Linked DNA regions of Piscinibacter sp. HJYY11. The protein of the gene in region 2 interacts with the protein of the main gene of each other region in a pairwise test. Links are inferred from orthologs where the notes say so. Each region holds a gene or a part of one and is shown on either strand. Other genes may lie near its edges. The genes, in order: JI745_RS13700 and bioB.

What was found.
Region 1: the proteins of bioB (region 2) and JI745_RS13700 interact in binary tests that used the Escherichia coli proteins (3 or more experiments, as listed by UniProt). The link is inferred for Piscinibacter sp. HJYY11 from one-to-one orthologs.

What each region holds. Positions count from the first base shown.
Region 1 is NZ_JAERQZ010000001.1:2,951,783-2,959,067, forward strand. What follows is about bases 3,024-5,923. They hold JI745_RS13700 (class II glutamine amidotransferase), read right to left. Parts: upstream 4,902-5,923; coding sequence 4,146-4,901; downstream 3,024-4,145. Other genes in these bases: JI745_RS13685 (M14 family metallopeptidase), read right to left, coding at 3,024-3,186; JI745_RS13690 (nuclear transport factor 2 family protein), read left to right, coding at 3,297-3,740; JI745_RS13695 (MerR family transcriptional regulator), read left to right, coding at 3,740-4,222; JI745_RS13705 (NAD(P)/FAD-dependent oxidoreductase), read right to left, coding at 4,908-5,923. Outside these bases: JI745_RS13670 (DUF6929 family protein), read right to left, coding at 1-427; JI745_RS13675 (hypothetical protein), read right to left, coding at 445-636; ypfH (esterase), read left to right, coding at 773-1,486; more of JI745_RS13685, read right to left, coding at 1,483-3,023; more of JI745_RS13705, read right to left, coding at 5,924-6,107; JI745_RS13710 (PQQ-dependent dehydrogenase, methanol/ethanol family), read left to right, coding at 6,332-7,285.
Region 2 is NZ_JAERQZ010000001.1:4,728,465-4,735,824, forward strand. Bases 2,051-5,025 are described here. They hold bioB (biotin synthase BioB), read right to left. Parts: upstream 4,044-5,025; coding sequence 3,057-4,043; downstream 2,051-3,056. Other genes in these bases: panC (pantoate--beta-alanine ligase), read right to left, coding at 2,051-2,195; panB (3-methyl-2-oxobutanoate hydroxymethyltransferase), read right to left, coding at 2,209-3,060; JI745_RS22165 (ScpA family protein), read right to left, coding at 4,121-4,951; JI745_RS22170 (DUF3460 family protein), read right to left, coding at 4,981-5,025. Outside these bases: JI745_RS22145 (hybrid sensor histidine kinase/response regulator), read left to right, coding at 1-1,329; more of panC, read right to left, coding at 1,362-2,050; more of JI745_RS22170, read right to left, coding at 5,026-5,187; JI745_RS22175 (hypothetical protein), read right to left, coding at 5,262-5,933; JI745_RS22180 (SulP family inorganic anion transporter), read right to left, coding at 5,968-7,360. UniProt on the Escherichia coli protein: Catalyzes the conversion of dethiobiotin (DTB) to biotin by the insertion of a sulfur atom into dethiobiotin via a radical-based mechanism.

The DNA.
Region 1 (7,285 bases), 1.8 Mb from region 2 along the record:
GCGGCTGGTAGAGCGCGGTCAACGAGAAGCGGCACAGGTCCTTCGTCGGCCGGCCCTGGCCATCGAGCACGAGGGCCACGCCGGTGTCGCGCTGCGGCGTGGAGCCCGAGCCGAGCGCGACCAGTGCCTGCGCGCCGTGCGTGGGGTAGCCCTCGAGCAGCAGCAGCGCTTCGAAGTCGGCCTTGCGGCGCTTTCGCTCCACCGCGTCGGGCGGCAGGTCGCCGTGCAGCAGGCGGTGCAGGGTGCCGGGGCGCTGGGCGTCGTCGAACACGGCGAGGTGATGCTCGTCGTCGCACACCACATAGGCGCGGCCGTGCGCGCAGACGAGCCCGCTCGCGGCCGACACATGGTCGAGCCCGCGCGGGTGCTGCCGCGGCCGGACGGTGAGGGGGCGCAGGGTCTGCGCGAGCAGGGTGGCCGAAGCCACCCCGGCCGGGGCACCGGTCAGGCGCCCACCGGCTTGAAGTAGCGGGCTTCCAGCGTCTTGGCGTTGGTGAGGTGCAGCCGCACCATCAGGCGCTCCATCCAGGTCAGCGGCTGGATGCGCCCATCGGGCATCGCCAGCACGGGGCCGAGGATGGGTTCGTCTTCAATCCGGGACTCCTGGTACTCGCGGGCTGGGGTCGCGTCGCTCATGAGGCCTCCTCTGGGGGATGAAAGCGGGCACGAGGCGTGCCTGTAACGGTTTGTAGTCTACGTGGGGCATTTCACGGCCGGAAGGGGGTCCGGCCCCTGGGTAACCCTGGCCTTCGCCTTGATACACACTCGGGGCATGACCGCGTCCGCACTTGCCCATCTGCCGCCCAGCGGCCCGACCGAATTGCTGTTCCTGCTGTTCCACGGCGTGGGGGAGGACGCCTCGAAGATGACGCCGCTCGCCCAGCGGCTTGCCGCCGAGTACCCGCAGGCGGCGGTGATCTGCCTCAACGCACCCGACCCCTTCGAAGGCGAGGGCGGCCAGGGCTGGCAGTGGTTCTCGCCGGCGGGGCTGACCGAAGCCTCGCGCGTCGAGCGGGTGGCGGCGGCCTTGCCGCGTTTCATCGCCGTCGTGCGTGCGGTGCAGCAGCAGTTCCACATGGGCTGGGAGCGCACCGCACTCGCCGGTTTCTCGCAGGGCGCGGTGATGTCGCTCGAAGCGGTGCAGGCCGAGCCGCAACTCGCCGGCCGCGTGCTCGCCTTCGCCGGCCGCCATGCCACGCCGCCCGCCCACGCGCCGGTCGACACCACGGTGCACCTCTTCCACGGCATGACCGACCGTGTGATCCCGCCCGGCCCGGCCATCGACTCGGCCGAGCGACTGGTCGCGCTCGGGGGCGATGTGACCGCCGACGTGCTGCCGCACATCGGCCACGAGCTGCACCCGGCGCTGATGGACAAGGCCATCGAGCAGCTGCGCACCTTCCTGCCGAAGAAGGTGTGGCGCGAGGCGATGAGCGATGCGCCGGTGATTTCAGGCAGCGCGTCGAGCCGGGACCTCGGGCACTAGTCCAGCGACACCTCGGCGCGCACCGCGCCCGCGCGGTCGGCCTGCGCACTCAGCGCGAGGCGCGTGCCTTTCGGTGCCCGCACCACCCATTCGCCCACGGCCCGATCCCCGGTCACCTCGCGGTGCGGCAGGAAGGCCTGCAGCGAGTTCGGCGGCGCATGGCCTTCGAGCTGCGGGCCGTCGATGCGCTCCTGCCCGCTGACGAGCGACACCGTCGGGTCGCCGGCCGGCAGGTGGATCTCGAACACCACGCCGCGCACCACCTTGCGCTCGAGCGCGCGCTTGGTCACGTAGGCCGGCAGCCAGCCGCTGTTGCCAACGGCAAAGCGCACGCGCCAGGTATCCGGCCCGAGCGCGCGCACTTCGGTGCGCAGCACTTCGAGCCGGGGCAGCGAGAGCGCGACCTGCGTCATCCACTTCGGGAAGCGCGCCACCTCGCGCTCGCGCAGGTGCGGCGGCGGGTTGCGCCAGTAGTTCATCTTGTCCCAGCCGCCGATCTCGACCGCGCCGAGCTGCGGGTGCAGGAAGGGTTTCCAGTCGACGTGCGCGAGCCCACCGCACTGCTCGTCGCTCCACTTCAGCAGCTTCAAGTCGTCTTCCACCGGGTGCTCGCGGTACCAGTCGATCCACTTGTACTCGGTGATGCCGGCCTCGCGATTCGGCGCCCACAGCTCCACCACCCAGAAGAGCGCGCCCAGGTGCTCGTAGACCCAGTCCTGCGTGCCGGTGATGACTTCCTTCGGGTGGTACTTGAAGTCGTGCCAGATGCTGACCGCGGGGTAGCCGGTGAGCTTCTCGCCCAGGGCGCTGAAGCGCTTGTACGACCACAGGTCTTCCGGCGTCATGTCGTCGTCGCCGTGCGTGCCCGGCGGGCGCAGGATCACGCCGCTGTGCGTGTGGTAGCTGATGCCGGCACCGATGTTGGGGTGCTTCAGGATGAAGTCCACCATCGCCCGCACCTCGGGCTCACTCGTCGGGTAGGGGCCGGCGCCCACCTGCTCGTGCTCCTGCCGCCAGCCGGCGGGGAAGTTGCGGTTGAGGTCGAGACCCTCGAGGTCCTTGTTGACCCTGATCGTGAGGCCGTCGTAGTTCTTCACGAAGCCTTCGGGCATCAGCCGGTAGTACTCGCCGCCGAACTCGCCGGGCTCGCGCGGCACCATCAGCCGCGGGTCCTGCGCGCATTTCTTGTAGGGGCCGTGCGGGTCGCGCTGGCGCATGAAGAGGATGCGGCCGTCGCCGTCGACGTCTTCCATCGTCAGGCCGTCGACGGGCTCCTCCTCGAAGGGGTAGCGGCGGGTGGACGAGCGGATGTGTCGCGGCCGCTCGGCCAGCGCGAGCTCCGCGCCGTCGGGGTTGAGGCGCGGGCAGAGGTAGACCACGCGCGTGTCGAGCAGGTGCGCGATGTCGCGGTCGGTGTCGAAGCCCTGCACCAGCTGCTGCAGGTAGTACAGCACCGCGGTGCTGGCGGTGAGCTCGGCCGCGTGGATGTTGCCGTCGACCCAGAAGCCGGGCTTGTCGGCCGCGTCGCCGGTGTGCTGGTTGGTGACGGTCGCCACCCAGATGTCTCGGCCCTCGTGGCTCTTGCCGATGGAGTCGATGCGCACGAGCGCCGGGTAGGCGGTGGCGTAGTCAAACAGCAGCTGCGTCAGCGCGTCGTAGGGGTAGAAGGTGTCGAAGCGTTGGGCGGGCGGCTGGGGCATGGCGCGAGGGTAGCGGCGACGAGACCCCCATCTTGCCGCAGGGCCTTGACATAGAGTGCACTCTAGATCGCCCAATGCGGAGCTCCCCCTCACCTCACCAGGAGCTGACCATGAGCACCACCACCCTCACTGCCGAGAACACCCGCGTCGCCCGCCGCTTCATTGAGTGCTTCAACGCGAACGACATCGCAGGCGCACTCGACCTCTTCGCGCCCGACATCTGCTACCGGCTGATGGGCAAGCCCGACCGCCTGCCGAGCTCAGGCCCGAAGGACAAGGCGCAGATCGCCGAAGTCTTCGAGCGCATGAACTCGCGGCTGAACGGCGGCCTGCGCATGTGGGTCAAGAACACCATCGCCGAACGTGACCAGGTGGCGATGGAAGTGGAGTCGCGCGGCGAGCTGAAGAACGGCCGCATCTACAACAACGAGTACCACATGCTCGTCACGCTGCGCGACGGCAAGATCGTCGACCTGAAGGAGTACTACGACTCCTTCCACGTGTGGGACACCTGGTTCCGCCGCGACGAGCCCACTCCCGAGACGAGCAGCTGATGCCCCGCAAGCCCGGCACCCTGAAGATCGGCGAGCTGTCTCGCCGCACTCTGCGCAGCGTGCACACCATCCGGTGGTACGAGGCGCAGGGCTTGATGCCGGGCGTGCAGCGCGACAGCGCCGGCCGGCGGCTCTACCAGGAAGAACACGTGGCCTGGCTCGACCTGATGGAGCGCCTGCGCCTGACCGGCATGACGATCAGCGAGATGCGGCGCTACGCCACGCTCGTGAAGCAGGGCAAGGCCACCATCGCCGACCGGCATGCGCTCTTCGCGGCGCACCGCGAGCGTGTGCTCGCGACCATCGAAGACTGGAAGATCGGCCTCGCCCTGCTCGACCGCAAGCTCGACTACTACGGCGAGTGGCTGTCGACCGGCCGACGGCCGACGGTCGGCCCCTACGAAGTCACGCCACCGGCGCGCCGTCCACGAACACTCGCAGCTCGCCCGGCGCGAACGGCTGCCAGGTCTCGTCCGCGGTGAGCGGCTCCGTCACGACGACGGCCACGCGGTCGTGCGGCGTGGTGACGGCGGCGAAGTCGACGCTCATGTCCTCGTCCTGCAGGCGCGCGGCGCGAAACGGGTGCTGGCGCACGATGTAGTGCAGGTGCGTCGAGCAGTGCGCCCACAGCGCCTGGCCGTTGCTCAGCATGAAGTTGAAGGTGCCGTGCGCGGCGATGCGCGGCACCAGCTCGGAGAGCGTGTGCGTGAGCTCGGTGATGGTCGGCACGCCGGCGTGTGCTTTTGCAAGCTCCTGCATCAGCCAACAGAAGGCGCGCTCGCTGTCGGTGTCGCCCACCGGGCGGAAGGCACCATGCAGCGTGGGCGCATAGGCCTTCAGGTCGCCGTTGTGCGCGAAGGCCCAGTAGCGGCCCCACAGCTCGCGCTGGAAGGGGTGGGTGTTCTGCAGCGTCACCCGGCCCTGCGTGGCCTTGCGGATGTGCGCGATGACGTTGGCACTGTGGATCGGGTAGCGCCGCACCATCTCGGCCACCGGCGACGACTCGGCGCTCTGCGCGTCGACGAAGAGGCGCACGCCGGCGTCTTCGAAGAAGGCGATGCCGAAGCCGTCCTTGTGCTCCTCGGCCCGCTTCGAGAAGCCGGTGAAGCTGAACATCAGGTCGGTCGGGGTGTTCGCGTTCATGCCCAACAGCTGGCACATCGTCGGTTACTCCGTGAACAGTCGGAACACACCCTTGGCGCTCAAGAGCTGCGCCGGGTTGCTGGTCTCTTCGAGCACGCCGGCCATGCGCCGCACCAGGCGCTCGCTCTTGCGGGCGCGCCAGATCAGCAGGTCGACGAGCCACGGGTGGGCGTTGACGCGGTTGGCGCGCTCGTAGAGCTGGAAGCGCGGCTTGAGCGTGTGCAGGCTCTGCTCGTAGCTGAGGCGCACCTCGGCGTCGGAGCGCTTCGAGAGGAGCGCTTCCGCTGCGAGCAGGCCGGTCTCGAGCGCCTTGCCGATGCCTTCACCGGTGAAGGCATAGGTGCTGCCCGCGGCCTCGCCCGTCACCAGAAGGCCCGGGCGGCTGTGGCGCGCACCGTCGAGCGTGCAGCGCAGCGGCGCGCCTTTCAGCGGGCCCAGCAGCTCGCCGCCGGCCGTCAGCTCGCGGGCCGGTGCGTAGAACTCGCAGAAGCCCTCGAACAGGCGCTTCAGGTTCACGTCTTCCTTCGCATGGCCGAAGACGCCCACGCCGATGTTGAACACGCCCTCGCCACACGGGAAGATCCAGCCGTAGCCCGGGCGCAACTTGCGGTGCCACACCACTTCGAGCGCCTTGATGCGGCCGGCCTGCGCCTCGTTCTTCACATAACCCCGCAGCGCCACGGCAGATGGCCCCTGGCGCTCGCACAGGCCGGCGGCCAGCAGCGCCTGCGGCACCGCGCCGGTGGCGAGCACCACCCACTCGGCGTAGACCTCGCGCGTCTCGTCGCCCTGCGAGAGCGACGCGCCGCAGACACGCCCGGCGGTGTCGGTGAGCGGCGCGTCGAAATGCACCGGCGCAAACATGCGCGCGCCGGCCCGCACGGCGTTGCGGCAGACGATGTCGTCGAGCTCTCGCCGCGGCAGCACCGCCAGGCGGCCCGGCACGTCGACACGGCCGCCGCGCGGCGCGATGCAGCCCACGTGGGTGGCGCGTTGCGCACGCGCCATCACTTCCTCCAGCACGCCCAGGCGCGCGAGTGCGGCGTGGGCATCGGGGATCAGCCCGTCGCCGCACACCTTCTCGCGCGGGAAGCTGCGCTGGTCGACCAGCACCACGTCGTTGCCGGCGCGCGCGAGGGCTGTCGCGGCCGCACTGCCGGCGGGGCCGGCGCCCACCACCAGCACGTCGCAGCGCGATGGAAGTTGGGCCAGGGTCAGGTTCATCCGGTAAGCATAGCGGCCCGCCCGTTGCGCGCTGCGCACCGGCCTTGTGGCAGGCTGGCGCAGCCGGCCCGCAAGGCGATGCCGCAAGTGGCTTCATGTTGCGGGAAAACACCTTGTTGTGACGGGTTGGCGATCTCCTGATGATCCTTCGGCAACCTGCGGCCTCGACGCAGGAGACGATGGTGGCGCAGCACCGACCACCGCAGACACAGGAGACCTCCCGCATGAAGAAGCACTGGATCGCCATGTTCGCCATGGTGCTGGGCGCGGGCGTGCCGCTCGCCGCGCACGCGCAGGCCAAGGGCTCGGAAGAGCACATCCGCGCCGTCACCTCGCGCATCGACGGCCGCGCCATCGCCCAGAACACCACCACCCGCGACTGGCCGAGCTACGGCCTCGACTACGCCGAGACACGCTTCTCCAGGCTCGAGCAGATCAACGAGAAGAACGTCAAGGAGCTCGGCCTCGTCTGGAGCTACAACCTCGAATCGACGCGCGGCGTGGAAGCGACGCCACTGGTGGTCGACGGCATCATGTACGTCACCGCCTCGTGGAGCGTGGTGCACGCCGTCGACGTGCGCACCGGCAAGCGCATCTGGACGTACGACCCGAAGGTGCCGCGCGACGTGGGCGTGAAGGGCTGCTGCGACGTGGTCAACCGCGGCGTGGCGCTCTACAAGGGCCGTGTCTACGTCGGCTCGTTCGACGCGCGACTGATCGCACTGGACGCCGCCACCGGCAAGGTCGTGTGGGAGAAAGACACCTCCATCGACCGCAAGCGCCCGTACACCATCACCGGCGCGCCACGCGTGTTCAAGGGCATGGTGATCATCGGCAACGGCGGCGCCGAGTACGGCGTGCGCGGCTACATCACCGCCTACGACGCCGAAACCGGCGCCGAGAAGTGGCGCTTCTTCACCGTGCCGGGCGACCCGGCCAAGCCGTACGAGAGCGAAGCGCTCGCGCGCGCCGCCAAGACCTGGGACCCGAGCAACAAGTACTGGGAAGCCGGCGGCGGCGGCACGGTGTGGGACAGCATCACCTTCGACCCGCAGCTCAACCTGCTCTACATCGGCACCGGCAACGGCTCGCCATGGTCGCGCGCCAAGCGCAGCCCGGGCGGCGGCGACAACCTCTTCCTCGCCTCCATCGTCGCGATCAACCCCGACACCGGCCAG
Region 2 (7,360 bases):
CCCGGCGATACCGCCAACCTGATGCTCGCGGGCTACCTGCTCGTGATCTTCGGCATCACGATCATGCTGGCGCGCCTTTACCGCAAGAACAACGAAGGCTTGGTGCAGATTAAGGTGCGCCTCGACCAGCTCACGCTGCAGCTGCGCGCCGAGAAGGCCGCGGCCGAGGCCGCGAGGCAGGAGGCCGAGGTGGCCAATCGCGCGAAGACCCAGTTCTTTGCGGCGGCGAGCCACGACCTGCGCCAGCCGCTGCACGCCATGGGCCTGTTTGCCGAAGCGCTGCGCCAGCGAAGCCACGACGAGGAGGTCACGCAGCTGGTGGCGAGCATCAACGGGTCGGTCGATGCGCTGGAAGGCCTCTTCTCCGAGCTGCTCGACATCACGCGCATCGACACCGGCGGTGTCGACGTGACGCCCGAGCATTTCAACGTGGGCGACATCTTCCGCAAGCTGCGCCTGCACTTCGAGCCGGTCGCCTTCGAGAAGGGGCTCGCGCTGCGCTTCCGCGGCGCGCAACACAACCTGTACGCCGACCCGGTGCTGGTGGAGCGCATCCTGCGCAACCTCGTCTCCAACGCCATCCGCTACACCAACGACGGCACGGTGCTCGTGAGCTGCAGACGCCGCAACGGCCGCATGCTGCTGCAGGTGTGGGACACGGGTGTGGGCATCCGCGAGCGCGAGCAGGAGCACATCTTCGAAGAGTTCTACCAGGTGCCCTACAGCGAGTCGCTCACGCCACAGCAGCGCAAGGGCCTGGGCCTGGGCCTCGCGATCGTGAAGCGCCTGGCCGGGCTGATGCAGGCGCCGCTGCGGCTGCGCTCGCAGCCGGGGCGTGGCTCGGTGTTCTCGCTCGAGTTCCCGCCGGGCAAGGCGCCGCGTGTGCGGGAGCCGAGCGACGTGCGCGGCAAGCTGCCCATCGGCCTGACGCTCGATCGCCGCTTCATCGTGGTGGTGGAAGACGAGCCCGCGGTGCGTGGCGGTCTGGAGGTCCTGCTGCGCGGCTGGGGCGCGCGGGTGCTGTCGTTCGAGACGGCCCAGGAGGCGCGTGCCTGGGCGCAGCACGCCGACCTCGCCAACGAACTGCCCGACCTGCTGATCGTCGACTACCGCCTGGAACAGGGGCACACCGGGATCGAAGTCATCCAGGCCATGCGCTCCCGCTTCGGCCAGGGCGTACCGGCCATCATGGTCACTGGCTCCACCATGACACAGCACGACAGCGAAGCCGCCGAGCACGACTTCCACCTGCTCATCAAGCCGGTCGTGCCCAACAAGCTGAGGGCGATGATCGGCTTCAAGCTGGGCGTGCGTTCAGGGTCCGCCTGACGGCGCAGCCTCGGCCCAGCAGAACGCCGACTTCAGAACTCCAGGTTGTCGATCAGGCGCGTGGTGCCGAGGCGTGCTGCGCCCAGCACGACGAGAGGGCCGTGCGCATCGGCGGCCGTGGGCGGCAGCAGATCGCTGCGGCGCCTGACGGTGAGGTAGTCGGGCTGCCAGCCGCGGGAGGCGAGACGAGCGCTCGCATCGGCTTCGAGGTGAGCCAGGGCGCCGGGTTGGGCGCGATAGGCATCGGCCAATTGCTTCAGCGCCTGCGACAACGCCAGCGCTTCACTCAGCTCCGGCGCGCTCAGGTACCCGTTGCGCGACGAGAGCGCGAGGCCTTGGTCGGAGCGGCGCGTCTCGCCGCCTTCGATGGTGATGGGCAGTGCGAACTGCTCGACCATGCGGCGGATCACCATCAGCTGCTGGTAGTCCTTCTTGCCGAAGACGGCGACCCTGGGTTGAACGATGGTGAAGAGCTTCATCACCACGGTCGCCACGCCGACGAAGAAGCCGGGGCGAAAGTGGCCTTCGAGGATGTCCGCGAGCGCCGGGTCGGGGTGCACCTTGAAGGTCTGCGGCTGCGGGTACATCTCGCGCTCGTCGGGGGCGAAGACGAGGTCGCAACCGGCGCCCTTGAGCAGCTCGGCGTCGCGTTGCAGCGTACGCGGGTAGCGGTCGAAGTCTTCGTGCGGCGCGAACTGCAGCCGGTTGACGAAGATGCTCGCCACCACCGGCAGACCGTGGGCCTTGGCCTGGCGCACGAGTGCGAGGTGACCTTCGTGCAGGTTGCCCATGGTGGGCACGAACGCGCAGGCCTGCGGGCCGGGCAGGGCGGCGCGCAGTTCGGCGATGGTGTGCAGGACCTTCATCTCTGTCGATCGTTCAATAGCCGTGGACGGCGTCGTCCGGGAAGCTGCGCGATTTCACCGCGGCCACATAGGCCTCGATGGCCGCCTTGATGCTCGGTGCGCCATCCATGAAGTTGCGCACGAAGCGCGGCAGCTTGCCTTGCGTGACGTTGAGCATGTCGTGCAGGACCAGCACCTGGCCCGAGCAGGCGCTGCTCGCGCCGATGCCGATGGTGGCCATCGCGACGCTCTGGGTGATCTCTTTGGCCAGCGCTGCGGGCACGAGCTCGAGCACGCACATCGCGGCGCCGGCGTCCGACAGCTCCTTGGCGTGCTGCTTCAGTATGGCCGCGCCATCGGCGCTCTTGCCCTGGATGCGGTAGCCGCCGATCGCGTGCACCGACTGCGGCGTGAGGCCTAGGTGCGCACACACCGGCACGCCGCGATCGACGAGGAAGCGCACCGTCTCGGGCGTCCAGCCGCCGCCTTCGAGCTTGACCATTTGCGCGCCGGCCTGCATCAGCACGGTGGCGCTGCGCATGGCCTGCTCTTTCGATTCCTGGTAGCTGCCGAATGGCATGTCGCCCAGGACGAAGGCATTGCGGTTGCCGGCCTGCACGCTGCGGATGTGGTACGCCGTTTCTTCCAGCGTGACCGGCAGGGTGCTTGATCGGCCCTGCAGCACCATGCCGAGTGAATCTCCGATCAGGAGGGTGTCGACCCCGGCGGCGTCGAGCAGCTTCGCGAAGCTGGCGTCGTAGCAGGTCAACATGGTGATCGGCTCACCGGCGGCCTGCATCTCGCGGATGCGGTGCAGCGTGACGGGCTTGCGCTCTTTCGGCGCGGCCGTGCCGCCGCCGTACAGGGATTGCTCTGCGCCGCTCATGAGGTCGTCATCCCGAGCTTGGCCAGCAGCTCTTGGTCGGCCTGCACGTCGGGGTTGCCGGTGGTCAGCAGCTTGTCGCCGTAGAACATGGAGTTGGCTCCGGCCAGGAAGCACAGGGTCTGTACCGCTTCGCCGAGCTGCTGGCGGCCGGCCGACAGGCGCACACGCGACCTCGGCATGGTGATGCGGGCGACCGCGATGGTGCGCACGAACTCGAGCGGGTCGAGCTTCTCGCTGCCGTGCAGCGGCGTGCCAGGCACCTGCACGAGGTTGTTGATGGGCACCGACTCGGGGTATGGGTCCATGTTGGCGAGTTCGGCGACGAGTGCGGCGCGCTGCGTACGTGTCTCGCCCATGCCGACGATGCCGCCACAGCATACCTTCACGCCGGCGCCCCGCACGCGCTGCAGGGTGTCGAGCCGGTCCTGGAACTGGCGGGTGCTGATGATGTCGCCGTACTTGTCGGGTGCAGTGTCGATGTTGTGGTTGTAGTAGTCGAGGCCGGCTTGCTGCAGCGTCTCGGCGTGGCCGTCTTCCAGCATGCCCAGCGTGGCGCAGGTTTCCAGGCCCAGCGACTTCACGGCGCTCACCAGTTCAGCCACCTTCTCGATGTCGCGGTCCTTCGGCGAGCGCCAGGCGGCGCCCATGCAGAAGCGGGTGGCACCGGCGGCCTGCGCGCGCTTGGCGGCGTCGAGCACGGCGTCGCAGTCCATGATCTTGCTGGCCTCGACGCCGGTATCGTAGCGTGCGGCTTGCGGGCAGTAGCTGCAGTCCTCGGGGCAACCGCCGGTCTTGATCGACAGCAGCGTGGACAGCTGCACCTCGGTCGGGTCGAAGTGCTCGCGGTGCACGGTCTGTGCGCGGTGCATCAACTCGGTGAAGGGCAGGTCGAAGAGGGCCTCGACTTCGGCCACGGTCCAGCGGCTGGCGGCCGCGGGTGCGGCAGGCTTGCGAGGGTGGACGCGGACGGCGGTTTCTTGCATGCGGGTTCCCGGGAGATGAATACGGCGGGCAGTCTAACCAGATGCGTGCAGCAGATGGTGCTGTGCAGCAGCGGCGGTCAGGCAGGCTGGTAGGCCAGGCGGACGTAGATGGGCGCGAAGGCCTCGGCCTGCGTCACTTCGAGCAGGTGCTCACGGGCCAGTTCCAGCATGGCGATGAAGGTGACGACCAGCACCTGCGGGCCGCGGTTCAGCTCGAACAGGTCTTCGAAGAGCGCAAAACGGCGGCCCTGCAAGCGGCGCAGCACGATGCTCATGTGCTCGCGCACCGAGAGCTGCTCGCGGGTGATGGTGTGGTGCTGGTTGAGCTTGGCGCGTTTGAGGATGTCCTGCCAGGCGGCCCGAAGCTCGTCGACGTTGACGTCGGGGAAGCGGGGAGTGAGTGACTGTTCGATCACCACCTGTGCACGCAGGAAGTCGCGGCCCAGCACCGGCAGCGCATCGAGGCGCGCGGCGGCCAACTTGATCTGCTCGTACTCCAGGAGGCGGCGCACCAGCTCGGCACGCGGGTCTTCCGGCTCTTCGCCTTCGGCCACCTTCTTCGGCGGCAGCAGCATGCGCGACTTGATCTCGATCAGCATCGCCGCCATCAGCAGGTACTCGCTCGCCAGCTCGAGGTTGGTCTTGCGAATCTGGTCGACGTAGGCGAGGTACTGGCGCGTGACGCTGGCCAGCGGGATGTCGAGGATGTTGAAGTTCTGCTTGCGGATCAGGTAGAGCAGCAAGTCGAGCGGGCCTTCGAAGGCTTCGAGGAAGACTTCCAGCGCATCGGGCGGGATGTACAGGTCCTGCGGCAGCTGGAAGAGCGGCTCGCCATACAGGCGCGCCACGGCGATGTGGTCCACCACCTGCGGAACCACTGCCGTCTCGGGCGCCTCGTCGGGCGCCATCACCTCGGAATCCACTCGAGACAACGCGTTCAGCGTTTCGTGTTGTTCTGGTAGACGTACGGCTGCTGCGGCACGCGGGCTTCGCGGTATTCGGCCTGCGCCTCGCGATCCACCGGCTTGTCCCACAGCAGGGCCCGGCCACGGCGCTGCTCTTCCTCGAGCGTGGGGCGCTTGGCCTTCAGTTCATCGATGAACGAGGTGATCTCGGACTTGTACGGCTTCCAGAACAGCGGCATGGCGGTCAGGGCGCCCGGAGGCGCCGGAGTGAAGCCGGGATTTTAAGCGCTCGGGGCGTGCCAACCGGTGCCGGTCAGGCTTCGACCCGCTTGACCTGGCTCGCACGCCGCAGGAAGTCGTTCGGCTGGCCGACCATCCAGCGGGCCAGCTGGTCCAGCAGGTCGGAGCCCACGTCGCGTGCGGGGAACTCGGTCGTCACCGTCTCCAGGCTGTCGAAGTTGTTGAGCTGGAAGCGCACCACGCCCTGGTCATGGTCGGGCAGCAGGCGGGCGATGAAGCTCACGTCGGCCTTGAAGGTGAAGATCACCTCTTCGAGCCGGCCGTTTTCCTGGTTGCGCACCCACTTCGTGTCGGGCGTGATGCCGGCCTGGCGCAGCCGGGCCTCGAGGCGCTCGATTTCCGGCGGAAAATCCTTGCTGAGGGTGATCGTGCGGCCGGTCTTCTGGATCGCATGGATGACCACGTGGTCATGGACCTCCTGGTCGCGCAGCTGCTTGCGGCGTGCGTCGACCTTGAAATCGCTGCGCTTGAGGTTGTCGAGGGCGGTGACCTTGTCGAGCGAAAAGCGCAGCGGCGGCGTGGGTTGCAGCACGTTGAGCTGTTGCGCCAGGTCGAGCCAGTATTGCCACACCGTCTTGCAGGCGCCTTCGACCAACGCGGCATTGCGGGCCAGCAGGGCCAGGTCTTCCGTGCTTTGGGTCTTGAGCGCGTCGGCCTGGCGCTTGAGGTCGTTGAGGAAACTCATGGCGATTCACATTCTCCCAGCGCGGCAGGATAGCTCAGCGGGTGGGTGGAATGGCGCGTGACAGGGCCCCCCCAAGGTGGGTGGTGATGTTGTCGATGCCCAGCGCGGCGTCGAAGCCGGCGCGCCGCACCATTTCGCGCGGCTGCTCGTTCAGATCGCACAGGATGAGGCGGATGCCCTCTCGTTCGAGGGCCTTGTGAAGCTGCATCAGCGCATCGAGGCCGGAGTTGTCGATCGAGACCAGCTGGTGCATCTCCAGCACCACGGCATGGGTGCCGGGCGGCAGCTGCTGCGAGATGGCCTCGACCTTGCCGACTGCGCCGAAGAAGAGCGTGCCGTAGAGGCGGTAGACCTGCACGCCGGGCGGGCTGTCGGTGGCGAGGTCGGCGCGGAAGAGCGTGCTCATGCGGTAGATGAAGAAGCCGCAGGCCATCACCAGGCCGACTTGCACGGCCACCGTGAGGTCGAAGATCACCGTCAGCAGGAAGGTGCCCAGCAACACCGTGCGGTAAGGCACGCTGAAGCGGCGCAGGCGGGCGAACTCGTGCCACTCGCCCATGTTCCACGCGGCGAAGAGCACGATGCCGGCCAGCACGGCCAGCGGCACGTTCATCGCGAGCGGCGCGGCCACCAGCACGATGAGCAGCAGCGTCAGCGAGTGCACGATGCCGGCGACCGGTGTCTTCGCACCGGCGCGGATGCTCGTCACGGTGCGGGCGATGGTGCCGGTGACCGGGATGCCGCCGAAGAAGGGCACGACCATGTTGGCCACGCCCTGGGCCATCAGCTCCTGGTTGGGATCGTGCCGGGGCGGGCCGGTGAGGTTGTCGGCGATGCGGGCACACAGCAGCGACTCCACGCCACCCAGCAGCGCGATGGTGAGCGTGGGGATGACGAGCTCCTTGGCACTTTCCCAGCTGAAGGGCGGCAGCTCGAGTGAGGGCAGGCTCTGCGGGATGCCGCCGAAGCGGGTGCCGATGGTCTCCACCGGCATCTGCAGCCACCAGGCCAGCGCCGACAGCAGCACCAGAGCGATGATGGGCCCCGGCACGCGCGAGGCGCTGCGCAGCGTGCGCCCTTCGAGCAGCGGTGCGGGCAGCAGGGAGCCGGGGGCGAAGAGCCGCGGCCAGAAGAAGAGCATCAGCACCGTCGCAGCGCCGAGCCCGAGCGCATGCAGGTTCAGGGTGTGCAGGTGGGTCGCCAGCGTATGTACCTGCGAGAAGAAGTCGCTGGGCAGCTTGGCAATCGTGAGGCCCAGCAGATCCTTGATCTGCGAGAAGGCGATCAGCACCGCGATGCCGTTGGTGAATCCGATCACGATGGTGACGGGGATGTAGCGCACCAGCACCCCGAGCTTGAAGAAGCCGAGCGCGAACATGAGCATGCCGGCCAAGGCGGTCGCGATCAGCAGGTTGGTGAGGCCGTAG